DNA from 4 places in the Lonsdalea quercina genome. Region 1 is predicted to be linked to each of the others. Evidence: predicted binding sites of a transcription regulator. Region 1 holds the regulator's gene; each other region holds the start of a gene.
What was found. The regulator CRP, encoded in region 1, controls carbon source genes, mostly activating them, when cyclic AMP is high. The targets are predictions, from matches to a motif close to ATGTGANNNNNNTCACAT.
Positions count from the first base shown of each region.

Region 2: the regulator CRP is predicted to act here: its motif matches at 2,157-2,174, upstream of yrbN (protein YrbN).
Region 3: the regulator CRP is predicted to act here: its motif matches at 1,971-1,988, upstream of BLU64_RS08795 (sugar transporter).
Region 4: the regulator CRP is predicted to act here: its motif matches at 1,296-1,313, upstream of focA (formate transporter FocA).

Region 1 is NZ_FNQS01000012.1:82,240-85,568, forward strand. It holds gene argD (bifunctional acetylornithine/succinyldiaminopimelate transaminase) at 1-972, shown strand, start outside; gene crp (cAMP-activated global transcriptional regulator CRP) at 1,023-1,655, opposite strand; gene BLU64_RS14905 (OsmC family protein) at 1,978-2,385, shown strand; gene BLU64_RS14910 (phosphoribulokinase) at 2,422-3,291, opposite strand.
Region 2 is NZ_FNQS01000007.1:205,055-208,383, forward strand. It holds gene BLU64_RS11495 (luciferase-like monooxygenase) at 1-177, shown strand, start outside; gene BLU64_RS11500 (DEAD/DEAH family ATP-dependent RNA helicase) at 236-2,083, opposite strand; gene yrbN (protein YrbN) at 2,076-2,150, opposite strand; gene nlpI (lipoprotein NlpI) at 2,258-3,142, opposite strand; gene pnp (polyribonucleotide nucleotidyltransferase) at 3,270-3,329, opposite strand, start outside.
Region 3 is NZ_FNQS01000005.1:127,545-130,873, reverse strand. It holds gene BLU64_RS08800 (amino acid permease) at 1-517, shown strand, start outside; gene BLU64_RS08795 (sugar transporter) at 721-1,911, opposite strand; gene BLU64_RS08790 (ABC transporter permease) at 2,113-3,033, opposite strand; gene BLU64_RS08785 (sugar ABC transporter ATP-binding protein) at 3,105-3,329, opposite strand, start outside.
Region 4 is NZ_FNQS01000005.1:58,599-61,927, reverse strand. It holds gene pflB (formate C-acetyltransferase) at 1-322, opposite strand, end outside; gene focA (formate transporter FocA) at 379-1,236, opposite strand; gene ycaO (30S ribosomal protein S12 methylthiotransferase accessory factor YcaO) at 1,757-3,329, opposite strand, start outside.

The DNA of each region.
Region 1 (3,329 bases):
CGACTGGCGAGCAAGCTGATTGCAGCGACGTTCGCTGAACGCGTGTTTTTCGCCAATTCGGGCGCGGAAGCCAACGAGGCGGCCTTCAAACTGGCGCGTCACTACGCCATCGAACGATTCAGTCCGTATAAAACCAAGATTATCGCTTTCCATCAGGCATTTCATGGCCGCACGCTCTTTACCGTCTCGGTCGGCGGGCAGCCGAAGTACGCAGACGGATTCGGGCCGAAGCCCGCCGATATCATTCATGTGCCGTTTAACGATCTGGATGCGGTGAAGGCGGTGATCGACGATCATACGTGCGCCGTGGTACTGGAGCCGGTGCAGGGCGAAGGCGGCGTGCTGCCGGCCACGCAGGCATTTATGGAAGGCGTGCGAAAACTATGTGATCAACATCAGGCGCTGCTGGTGTTTGATGAGGTGCAGTGCGGCATGGGGCGTACCGGCGAGCTGTTTACCTATATGCACTATGGCGTGACGCCTGATATTCTGACGACCGCCAAGGCGTTGGGCGGCGGATTCCCCATCAGCGCGATGCTGACCACCGAGGACGTCGCCTCTGTCATGAAGGTCGGCACTCATGGCACCACCTATGGCGGCAATCCCCTGGCCTGTGCGGTGGCGGAAGCGGCATTGGACGTCATTAATACACCAATAGTGCTATCGGGCGTTTCCGCCAGACACGATCGCTTTATTTCCGCGCTGGACGCCATCAATCAACAATTCGATATATTCGACGGTGTGCGCGGCATGGGCCTGTTACTTGGCGCACAGCTGAAACCTCAATGGCATGGCCGGGCGCGCGATTTTCTGACGGCTGCCGCCGAGTTGGGTGTGATGATTCTGGTCGCGGGTCCTGACGTTATCCGCTTTGTGCCGTCGCTGGTGATTGAACTGGACGATATTGATGAGGGTATGGCGCTGTTTGCGAGAGCGGTCGCTCGGGTGGTTAAGGGCGAATCGAATCTCTAAGCGGAGCGTGAACAGCGCGTTGCGCGCTGTTCATAAGTCTAGTGTTGAGGCTAACGAGTGCCGAAGACCACGATGGTTTTACCGTGTGCTGAAATCAGCTCCTGATCTTCCAGCATCTTTAGTATTCGGCCGACGGTTTCGCGAGAGCAGCCCACAATCTGGCCGATTTCCTGTCGAGTGATTTTAATCTGCATGCCGTCTGGATGCGTCATGGCATCAGGCTGTTTGGCAAGGTTTAGCAGGGTCTGTGCGATGCGGCCAGTGACGTCAAGAAATGCAAGATTGCCCACTTTCTGGGAGGTGACCTGAAGTCTTCGCGCAATCTGGGATGACAGGCGCATCAGAATATCGGGGTTGACCTGAATCAGCTGGCGGAATTTTTTATAGGAAATCTCTGCCACTTCGCAGGCGCTCTTGGCTCGCACCCAGGCGCTACGTTCCTGATCTTCTTCGAACAAGCCTAGCTCACCAATGAAATCCCCTTGATTCAGATAAGAAAGGATCATCTCTTTCCCTTCTTCGTCTTTTATCAATACGGCAACGGAACCCTTTACAATGTAGTAAAGCGTTTCTGCTTTTTCACCCTGGTGAATCAGCGTACTCTTTGAGGGGTACTTGTGAATATGGCAATGAGAAAGGAACCATTCAAGAGTCGGGTCTGTTTGCGGTTTGCCGAGAACCATTCGCTGTTATCCTCTGTTGTAATTCACTACGTAAATCACAGGGCCCAGAGTTCCCTGTAAGGCATGATAACTCTAGTTATAATTCAAATTTCGATGGGCGAAATCTGTCAGGGAATTGACTGAAACCTCTTTGTCAGGTGACTCTGCAAACTGCTGTTTTCAACATTGCGCAGAACGCACCGGATGCTGCCTCTGTTTGTAACACAGGTTGAGAGTACTGTCTTGTGTTGTCTCGCTTCAGCATGATTACGCCTTGATACTCAGGCATTTTCTACATAAGCGCGATAAAATTTCAAAAAAAGTTGAGTGGGAGTGTAAGGCTATGCAAGCGCGGGTGAAATGGGTTGAAGGGTTAACATTTATCGGCGAATCCGCCTCCGGCCACCAGATTGTTATGGACGGCAATGCGGGCGACAAAGCACCAAGCCCGATGGAAGTACTGTTGATGTCGGCGGGAGGATGCAGCGCTATCGATGTCGTGTCTATTCTGCAAAAAGGACGTCACGATGTGACGGACTGCGAGGTGCGTCTCACCTCCGAGCGCAGGCAGGAAGCGCCCCGGCTGTTCACGGCCATCAACCTGCATTTCATCGTGACCGGCAAAGGGCTGACCGAACAAGCCGTGTCGCGCGCGGTATCCTTGTCGGCAGACAAGTACTGCTCGGTGGCGTTGATGCTGGGCGCGTCGGTGACTATCACGCACAGTCACGAAGTGATTACCCTCGATTGATACAGATACGGCCGTTCAGGCCGTATTGTTACGCTCTTACGTGATCGTCTTGCCTTCCAGTAGCTGCTGCACCAGCGGCATCATAATCAGTTCCATCGCCAGCCCCATTTTACCGCCGGGCACCACCAGCGTATTGATATGGGAAATATACGACCCCTGCAGCATGGCCAGCAGATAGGGGAAGTCGATATTCTCCAGGCGCTGGAAATGTATGACCACCAGACTCTCATCCAACGACGGAATTGCTTTCGCCGCGAAGGGGTTGGACGTATCGACGGTCGGCACCCGCTGGAAGTTGATATGCGTGCGTGAAAACTGCGGCGTGATGTAGGTGATGTAGTCTTCCATTGAGCGGACGACGGAGTCCATGACCGCTTCACGCGAGTGCCCGCGTTCGTTGACGTCGCGATACAGCTTCTGGATCCACTCAAGATTCACGATAGGCACTACGCCAACCAGCAGATCGACGTGGCGAGCCACGTTGTGCTGCTCGGTGACGACGCCGCCGTGCAAGCCCTCATAGAACAACACATCCGTGGGATCGGGCATGGCCTCCCAGGGCGTAAATGTGCCGGGCACCTGGTTGTAGGGGATCGCTTCATCGTAGGTATGCAAATACTTGCGGGTTTGTCCGGTCCCCTGGCTGCCGTAGTCGGCAAACGTCTGTTCCAGCAAAGGAAAATCGTTGGCTTCCGGGCCGAAGTAACTGATGTGGCGGCCCAGATCGCGCGCTTTGCGAATAGCCATGTCCATTTCCGGACGGGTATAGCGGTGGAAGCTGTCGCCTTCCAGTTCTGCGGCGCGGATTTTCAACTGCTGAAAAATTTTTCGAAATGCCAGACTGGTGGTGGTCGTGCCGGCGCCGCTGGAACCGGTCACGGCGATAATAGGGTGTTGATGCGACATAGGGCTGCAACTCCGCAATTGACGGTAAAACCCTGCGG
Region 2 (3,329 bases), on a different contig from region 1:
TCCATCGTGGGTGATCGCTCGCAGGTACGTCATGGATTACAGATGCTGTTGCGGCAAACTCAGGCGGATGAGCTAATGATCAACGCCTCAATTTTCGACCATGAGGCCAGACTGCGTTCATTCGAGATTGTGGGGAAGTTACAGCAGGAAGTGATTAGAGAAGCAAGAATCGACTGACAAAAAAAGCCAGCCCGAAGGCTGGCTTGATGCGTGTTACCACGTTAGTCCAAAGTGATTAGGAATTGGACGGCTGACGAGGTGCACGGTTACCGCGACGTTCACCACCGCCTTCACGACGTTCGCCGCTGAAGGAGCGACCACGACCGCCATTAGCGGGACGACCACCGGTAGGACGATCGCCGAATGAACGGCCACCACGCCCACCTTCACGACGCTCGTGCGGCTGAGCATCGCCCAGAAGCTGCATGTTCAACGGTTTGTTGAGAATACGCGTACGAGTGAAGTGTGACAGCAGATCGCCAGGCATCCCTTTCGGAAGCTCAATCGTGGAATGAGTACCGAACAGTTTGATGTTACCGATGTAACGGCTGCTGATGTCGCCTTCATTCGCAATCGCGCCCACGATGTGACGAACTTCAACGCCATCATCACGGCCAACTTCAATGCGATACAGTTCCATATCGCCAACATCACGACGTTCACGGCGCTGCGGACGTTCACCATCACGTCCCCCTTCACGGCGACGGTCGAAGCGGTCGTCACGATCGCGCATTTCACGACGCGGACGGCGATCAAATACCGGATCCGGCGGCAAAATCAGCGGACGTTCGCCCTGCGCCATCTTCAGCAGTGCGGCAGCCAACGTTTCCATATCCAGCTCTTCCTGCGGCTGTAGTTTAGCCAGCAGCGCGCGGTACATATCCAGATCGCTGCTTTCCAACTGGACCTGAACCTTGGCGGCAAACTTGGCCAGACGGCGTTCGCCCAGCAGTTCCGCGTTCGGTAGTTCCACTTCAGGAATAGTCAGCTTCATAGTGCGTTCGACGTTACGCAGCAGGCGACGTTCGCGGTTATCAACGAACAGGATCGCACGACCGGCGCGTCCCGCACGACCGGTACGGCCGATACGGTGAACATAAGATTCCGCATCCATCGGGATATCGTAGTTGACGACCAGGCTGATGCGGTCAACATCCAGACCACGTGCAGCAACGTCAGTTGCAATCAGGATATCCAAACGACCGTTCTTCAGACGCTCCAGCGTTTGTTCACGCAGAGCCTGGTTCATGTCGCCGTTAAGCGCTGCGCTGTTGTAACCACTGCGCTCCAGCGCTTCAGCTACTTCCAGCGTCGCGTTTTTAGTACGTACGAAAATAATCGCCGCATCGAAATCTTCCGCTTCAAGGAAACGGATCAGCGCTTCGTTTTTACGAACGCCGTGCACCATCCAGTAGCTCTGGCTGATATCCGGACGCGTCGTCAGACTTGACTGAATACGGACTTCCTGTGGATCTTTCATGAAACGACGAGTAATACGACGAATCGCTTCCGGCATCGTCGCGGAGAACAGCGCGGTCTGATGTTCAGCCGGGATCTGCGCCATGATGTTTTCTACGTCTTCGATGAAGCCCATACGCAGCATTTCATCGGCTTCATCCAGAACCAAACCGCTCAGATTGGACAGGTCCAGCGTGCCACGTTTCAGGTGGTCAAGCAGACGGCCCGGTGTACCGACCACGATCTGGGGTCCCTGACGCAAAGCGCGCAGCTGTACGTCATAACGCTGGCCGCCGTACAGGGCAACCACGTTGACGCCATGCATGTGTTTAGCGAAATCATTACAAGCTTCAGATACCTGAACCGCCAGCTCACGGGTCGGCGCCAGCACCAGAATCTGCGGTGCTTTCAATTCAGGTTTCAGGTTATTCAGTAACGGCACCGCAAATGCGGCGGTTTTACCGCTGCCTGTCTGTGCCATACCCAGCACATCACGGCCATTCAGCAGGTGAGGAATACATTCCGCCTGGATCGGCGAAGGCTTTTCGTAGCCCAGATCGGTCAGGGCATTAATAATCGGAGCAGACAGCCCCAAATCGGCAAAAGAGGTTTCAAGCTTAGTCATGTACACGTGCCTCGTAGATGGCGGCCAGTCTACATAACTCGTCGAGAAAATTTTCAGTCATTTTCATTGAAAAGTGTGAACCGGCTCAAATTGGATTAAAAAGCGAACAAAAAAGCCCTCACCAGTAAAGGCGATAGAAATCATTTTGATTCCAGGCTGAGTATTGTTCGTCAGCTATTGCTGGTCCGATCCTGATAGGTCGTCTTGCTCTTGGCCTAACTGCGCCAATTCCAACAATGCATAGCGGTGCTCAACAAAGTTATGAACATTGTTAGCCACCGTCAGCTTGAACAGCGCCGAAGCGGTGTCCTTGTCCCCCAGACTTAGGTAGTGCTTACCTAAATAGAAGTCAGTTTCACTGAGATGCTCAGCGAGCGAAGTGTTATCCTTTGCTTCTTCCTGCAAGCGCTGCATCAGTGTCTTTTCACTGATATCGCCCAGGTAGAATTCGACAATAGTCCATCCCCACACACCTTTCTTTGCTCCCTCGTAGCGCGTTCTTAATGCGCTTATGGCCTTATCAGGATCGATTTCTCTCTCGACCAGATACAGCCACAGGGAACGGAAAGGATCATTGGGATCGTCTCGATAAAACGCTAGCAGATCATCCTGCGCCAATTGGTACCGACCGCCGTAGTACAAGGCGATCCCCCTATTGAGACGCACATAATTATAAGTTGGATCAAGCTCTAGTACAGAATCAAACGCTTCATAGGCAGCATCAAAATTGCCTGCCTGCGTTAAGTAAATCCCCAGATAATTGAAGACCTCTGGGATGTCGGGACGGATAGAAAGCGCTTGTGAAAAATCATTCCGCGCCAATGCCCGTAACCCTAAGCTATCATACAGCACTCCGCGCTCATATAACAGCTGTGCTCGTTCATCAGGAGTAAGCGCTCGACTGGCCAGGATTTGCTCCATACGAGCCAGAATGACTTCCTGCTGCAGCGTGGGCTGCAACGGGACCGCCAAAACGGTATTTTTGCGCCAATCCATGCTACTGCATCCTGCAAGCATGAGTGCTGCCGCGACATAACACCAGCGCAAGAAAGGCTTCATTACCCACTCCCGAAGAAGACAAACAAAGGATGAACATCCTGTCCCGCGACGGTATCTATAAGGATATCCGATCCCCATCATACACGCAGCTCCCTAACTCGGTAAGGAGCTGCTAAATGATTATCCGTTATTCTACGTCGGGGGCTACCGCAGGTTCCTGAGACTGAGGAGTCGCTTCCTTCATGCT
Region 3 (3,329 bases), on a different contig from region 1:
GTATGCCTCAACGCGAATGCTGTTCACGCTGGCGCGGGAAGGTAAAGCGCCGGCGATTTTCGGCCAGCTATCCCGTGGGGGCGTGCCGCGCAACGCGCTTTATGCGACGACCGTTGTGGCCGCATTGTGTTTCCTGACGTCCATGTTCGGTAATCAGACAGTCTATCTGTGGTTACTAAACACTTCGGGCATGACCGGTTTTATCGCGTGGCTCGGCATCGCCATCAGCCACTACCGCTTCCGTCGCGGTTACATCAAGCAGGGCGGTGATTTGACGGCATTACCGTATCTGTCCAGCTTCTTCCCGCTGGGGCCGATCTTCGCGTTCGTGCTGTGCCTGATTATCACGTTGGGACAGAACTATCAGGCGTTTCTGGCGGACAACATTGATTGGTACGGCGTGGCGGCAACCTACATTGGCATTCCTTTGTTCCTGTTAATCTGGTTCAGCTACAAGCTGGTAAAACGGACGCGCTTTGTGAAATACGCCGATATGGTCTTTCCGCGCTATAAGTAACCCCGTCAGGGAACATGACTGAAAAAGCCGGTCGCACGCTTCGTGTTGACCGGCTTTTTTATGGGCGTTGAGGGGGCGCTAGGTAGCGATGGCGTCGGCGTGAGAAAGGGAGGGCTGTCTGCGGACAATCAGTACAGGAGGGTTGAAAGAAGGGAGGAGAAACTCCGGCCCGCGGGGAGCCGGAGGAGGATGTTCGTGAGCCGTCAGACGGCGGGATGCCTTTCCGGACGGGTGCGGCGATAGTACGAGTACAGAATCCACGCCAGCGGCAGTAACGCCAGCGGCGCCGCCACATACCCGATCGTACTCATGCCCAAATAGAGACTGACTTTACTGCCGAGCAGGGCGCCGGCGCCGATGCCCAGGTTATACAGGCCCGAGAAGATGGACATTGCCACGTCGCTGGCATCGGGAGCAAGGCTCAGAACGTTGGTCTGCATCGCCAGACCAATCCCCATGACCGCCATGCCCCATACCATACACAAAATAATCATGCCGGATTCGTAGCCGGCGGCAGGCAGCAGCAGCAACAGCGAAAGCACCAGCAGTCCAATCGCGCTGAGCAGAAAACCGGTCGGATGTTTGTCGCTGTAGCGGCTATACAGCACGCTGCCGAGAATGCCCGCAGCCCCGAATAGCAGCAGGATCAGCGTGGTGAAGTTTTCCGACTGACCGGCCACATTCTGGATAAACGGTTCAATATAGCTGTAAGCCGTGAAGTGCGCGGTGACCAGAATGACGATCAGCACATACACCGTCACCAGCTCCGGACGCTTGAACAGCATGGGAACGCTGGCCAGCGAGCCAGAGTGTTCGCTTGGCAGACGCGGCAACAGTCGCGCCAGCAGGATCAGCGAAATCGTGGCGCCGACAGCAATCACCATGAAGGTCACGCGCCAGCCCAGCAGCTGGCCGACAACACGACCCATCGGCAGGCCCAGCACCATCGCCAGCGCCGTACCCGTGGCGAGCATACTCAATGCGGCCGCACGTTTTCCCGGCGGCGCCATGCGGATCGCCAGCGAGGCGGTAATCGACCAGAACACTGAGTGCGCCAGCGCCACTCCGGCGCGGGAAATCACCAGCACGGTGAAGTTCCAGGCCATCGCCGATAGCACATGGCTGGCGATAAACAGACAAAACACGCCGATCAGCAGTTTGCGTCGCTCGATGCCGCTGGTTAGCAGCATGCAGATCAAGGACGCCAGGGTGACAATCCAGGCGTAGATGGTAATCATCAGCCCGACTTCTTCTGTCTTCATGGCAAAACTCTGCGCTATGCCGCTGAGAAGTCCGACTGGGATAAATTCTGTGGTATTAAAAATAAATGCTGCAACAGATAGCGTAATGACACGCATCCAGGCTGTGGAGCGTGATGGAGCGGCGGATTCCATAAATGTTTCTCGAGATTAATAAGGGCGGACGCGCTTATTTTAGACAAAGAGGTAAAAGAATACGATGTAGTTCACAATTTTGTATGAATTTTTTTAAGCGAAATGTGTGCTTTATAACGAGAATTTAACCGGTTTGTGCAATAACAGGCGTGGTTACCGGCGTATCAATCTGAAAAGGCTTTTGATACGCCGGAACGGCGCTTACCGCTTTTGGAAGTAGGTCATCGCCAGTGCGGCGGCGAGCACCAGCCCTTTGATGATGTCCATCGCGTAATAGGGCACGGACAGCATGACCAGACCATTCTGCAACACGCCCAGCAGCACGGCCCCGACCAGCGTGCCTAGTGCGTTCGGTTTGCCGGAACCGGCGAGCGAGAAACCGATATAGGCGGCCGCCACGGCATCCATCAGGTAGCCGCCGCCGGCATTGACCTGAGAAGAACCGATGCGCGATGCCAGCAAGATACCGCCCAGCGCGGCCAACAGTGAGGAGAATACGTAGGCCAACACCCGGTAACGCGCGGTGCGAATACCCGCGAGACGCGCGGCTTCGGGATTACCGCCGATGGCATACATCCGACGCCCGTGTTGGGTCAGTGAGAGGTACAGTTGTACGACGACGGTGACCACCAGCATGATCACGACGATGGTGGGCACCTGCCCGAGGGTGGAGAAAAACGCCGGGATCAGACCTTCCGCCATTTCTCCGCTGGGTAAAACCATGTTTTGGGTGATGGAGCCGCCGTAGCTATAGGTCATCGCGACGCCTTGAATTACAAACAGACTCGCCAGGGTCGCCAGCATGTCCGGAATGCGCAGAATGACGATCAGGAAGGCGTTGAATAATCCCACCAGCATGCACAGCGCCAGCGTCAGCAAAATCGCGCCCGTCGTGCCGAAGCCGTACCAGACGAACAGCGAAACCACCAGCGCGTTAGCCAGCGAGGCCGTTGACCCCACAGACAGGTCGAAGCCGCCGACAGACAGTGACAGCGACACGCCGATCGCGATCACCGTCACAATGGCGATGGAGCGTAGGATGTTGATGATGTTGTACGGGTCGAGGAAATTATCTGATGCCAGTCCAAACAGCACCACCAGCGCGACAACGGTCAGCAGCATGCCCCATTTGTACAGGAAATCGAACAGACGATTAAAGGCAGGGAAATCCCCGTTAGATGAATGTGGCTGACTCACGCAGGAGTTCCTCCGGTTGAATACAATAAAAGCGTTTCTTCGTCCGTCGTCGCGGCGTCCAGTTCCGCTACGATACGGCCGTCCCACAGCACGCAGATGCGATCGCACAGCCCCACCAGTTCGGAAAATTCGCCCGAGGCGTAAATGATGCCTTTCCCCTGACGCGACAGCTCACCTATCAAACTAAACAAATCCTGCTTGGCTTTGATGTCCACGCCTTT
Region 4 (3,329 bases), on a different contig from region 1:
GTTTCAACGGAGCATCAGTCTGCAGACCAACCACTTTTTCAAGCTTGCTATCGATGTAGCCCGCGTCATGTGAGGTGATAGTGGCAGCAAGATCGGTATCGAAATCAACAGGCGCATGAGTGCGGTTTTCCTGTTTGATGCCTTCCATGACTTTATCCCACAGCGCGCTGGTCGCAGGAGTAGCGCCCGCCAGGAAAGACTCATCGCCTTCATACGGCGTGTAGTTTTTCTGGATGAAGTCGCGAACATTGACTTCATTCTGCCATTCACCTTTGCTAAAACCATGCCATGCATTGGCTAATTTTTCATTCAGATCGGTCATTTTACACCTACCTTTTGTATGGATTTTTAAAACCCGATGTTGCGGCCGATAACACCCTAGTGCTTGTCTCCACCGCGCAAATAAATAACCCAATAAGTTAAGCCTACCAACAACCCGCCCCCAATGATGTTGCCGATAGTGACCGGGATCAGGTTATCGACAATAAAATTGTGGATGGTCAGGTGTTCGAATTGGCTCGGCGCCATCCCAATGGCATGCCAGAACTCTTCCGAAGCGAAGTTTTTAATCACAATTCCCATGGGAATCATGAACATGTTTGCAATGCTATGCTCAAAGCCGCTGGCCACGAACATGGCTACCGGCAAAACCATGACCAGACATTTGTCGAGCAGGGTACGGCCGGAGTAACTCATCCAGACGGCCAGACAGACCATCAGATTTGCCAGAATGCCGAGGCTCAGCGCTTCAGTGAACGTATGCTCCAGCTTGTGATTCGCTGTCTGCAGAACATTCAAGCCCCATGCGCCGTTAGCGACCGTGTGTTCGCCCGAGAACCAAATCAGCGCAACAAAGATCAGCGCTCCCACCAGGTTCCCAAAATAAACGTTCACCCAGTTACAGCTTAACTGACGCCAAGTAATGCGGTCGCTGGCCTTAGCCACAAGAATCAACACGGTGGACGTAAACAAATCTGCGCCGCAGACCACCACTAGCATCAGCCCTAGAGAAAAGCAGATACCGCCGATCAGCTTGGCCATGCCGAAAGGCATAGTGGCTGACCCGGTCGTGGCAGTGATGTAGAAAACAAATGCGATGGAGATGAAAACTCCCGCACATATCGCGAGGGAAAATGTAGTAAGCGGTTTTTTTGTCGCTTTATAGACACCTGCATCTTCAGCAACTTTTGCCATTGCTGTCGGTAGTAGCAGAGTAAAGGGGTTGTCAGCTTTCACACTAACTCTCTCTTAAAGTTTATCAGCGCAGTGATATTAACAAAGCATATTAATGCGAAATTTGATATGGATCATAACGGCGGGTACTTGGTGGGTATTGGACCGTCTGTTATGCGATGAAATTTAGGTTAACCGAATGATTTTTAACGAAAAAATATTTTTTAAAAAATATAAAAAACGTTTAATCGGATACATTGAAATAGGTGTTTTTTATTAAAAAACCGCGCTTATATCGTAATTATAGCGGTTAAGTTCATCGCCATCAGTCGAAATTTAACCAACCAGTAACATCGAAAATAATATCCATAATTAAATTAAGGTGTTAGAAAAAAATAACCCTAGCTCAATCAAAAATAATATTGACTGATGAAAAACGGAAACCGGGGTGAACAGCCGCGGGGAGTGTAAAGCATTGTTGCAGCAATGGGAATCCATCAGAGTGTAAATATATACCCAACTAATAAAAAACGGGATCATGTTGAGACACGGCAAGCATAAGCTTGCCGTACTGATAGGACGGTTAAGACTGCCAGTGTTTACGTTTGGCCTGTTGCAGCTTTTCATAGGCCGCCAGCAGAGACTGATGAGCTGGCAAAGCGGTCAGAGAGGCATCGACAGAGAAAAGCTTATAGAAGCAGGATTCGCCCGCGATGGCCGCGCTGGCATCTTCAACAGTATTCTGGCCGTACATCTTAACTAACGCATCGTAATACTGTGCCGCCTCTCTTTCCGGTTCCAGCGCTAGTTCCAAGAGGGTTTGCAGGCAGCGATAATAGTTGCTGTGTTCCTGGCTGAAGACAGACTGGTTGAAATCCCGTGACCATTCGACCCAGTTTAGCGCCTGTTCCAGATCGCCGCCCGCCAGCGCGAGCATGGATTTAAGTTCTCCGATTCGCAGCGTGAACCAGCCGTTATCTTTGCCGGTCGCGATACCTAACAGTTCGCGTACGCGGGTGAAGTCGTCCAGCCCTTCGTCGTCGAGTTGTTGCAGCAGCCCCAGATACTCTTCCTGTTCTAATTGACTGTCAGGCAAAGTCAGTAAGGTCTCGCGCAAATGCGCGCCCATGCTGTTATTGGCCAGCAGGAGGTCTTCGGCGGGATAAATATCTGAGATGCCGGGTACCAAAATACGGCAGGCGTAAACGGAGAGATGCTCATAATCAGCGATATACACCTCTGCGTCTTCCGTCCGGAAGATGTCCATCAGCGTCGCCAATTCCTGCTCGGTCGTACCGCTGAAATCCCAGTCGCTAAAGGCGTAATCGGACTCGTCTTTAAAGAGATCCCAGGAGATCAAACCGCTGGAGTCGATGAAGTGCGTCTCCAGGTTTGTGTGCTCGGCGACTTCATCATTGTCGAACGTCGGCGGGGTAAAGACATCCAGATCTTTCAACCCGCGTCCCTGCAACAGCTCCGTCACAGTGCGCTCCAGCGCGACGCCGAAGTTAGGGTGCGCGCCGAACGAAGCGAAGCAGGTGCCGTTGGCCGGGTTGAACAACACCACGCAGATCACCGGGTATTTTCCGCCCAGAGAGGCGTCAAAGGCGAAAATCGGGAAACCTTCCTGCTCTAACGTGGTGATGGCTTCGACAACGCCGGGATAGCGGGACAGCACATCCGCCGGAATTTTCGGCAGGCTAATGGCTTCCGCGATGATTTTGTTCTTAACATAGCGCTCGAACACTTCGGAAAGTCCCTGAACGCGCGCTTCGTTAGCGCTGTTGCCAGCAGACATCCCGTTGGAAACATACAGATTGCCGATAATGTTGACCGGAATATAAACCGTCTGAAGATCGGACTGGCGCGTGAAAGGCAGCGCGCAGATACCGCGTTCGGCGTTGCCGGACTGCAGATCGATAAGGTCGCTCGCGGCCAGTTCCTGTTCAGGATTGTAGAAAGCGTGCAGCCGCTCGTCGAGGATGCCGTCGGGCAGCGTATCGTCCTCTGGCAGGGCGAACCATTTTTCGTCCGGATAATGGACGAAGTCACCGTGAGCGAGGGTTTGGCCCAGATAGAAATCGGCGAAGAAATAGTTGGTGGACAGACGCTCGAAATACTCGCCAAGCGCGGAAGCCAACGCCGCTTTTTTCGTT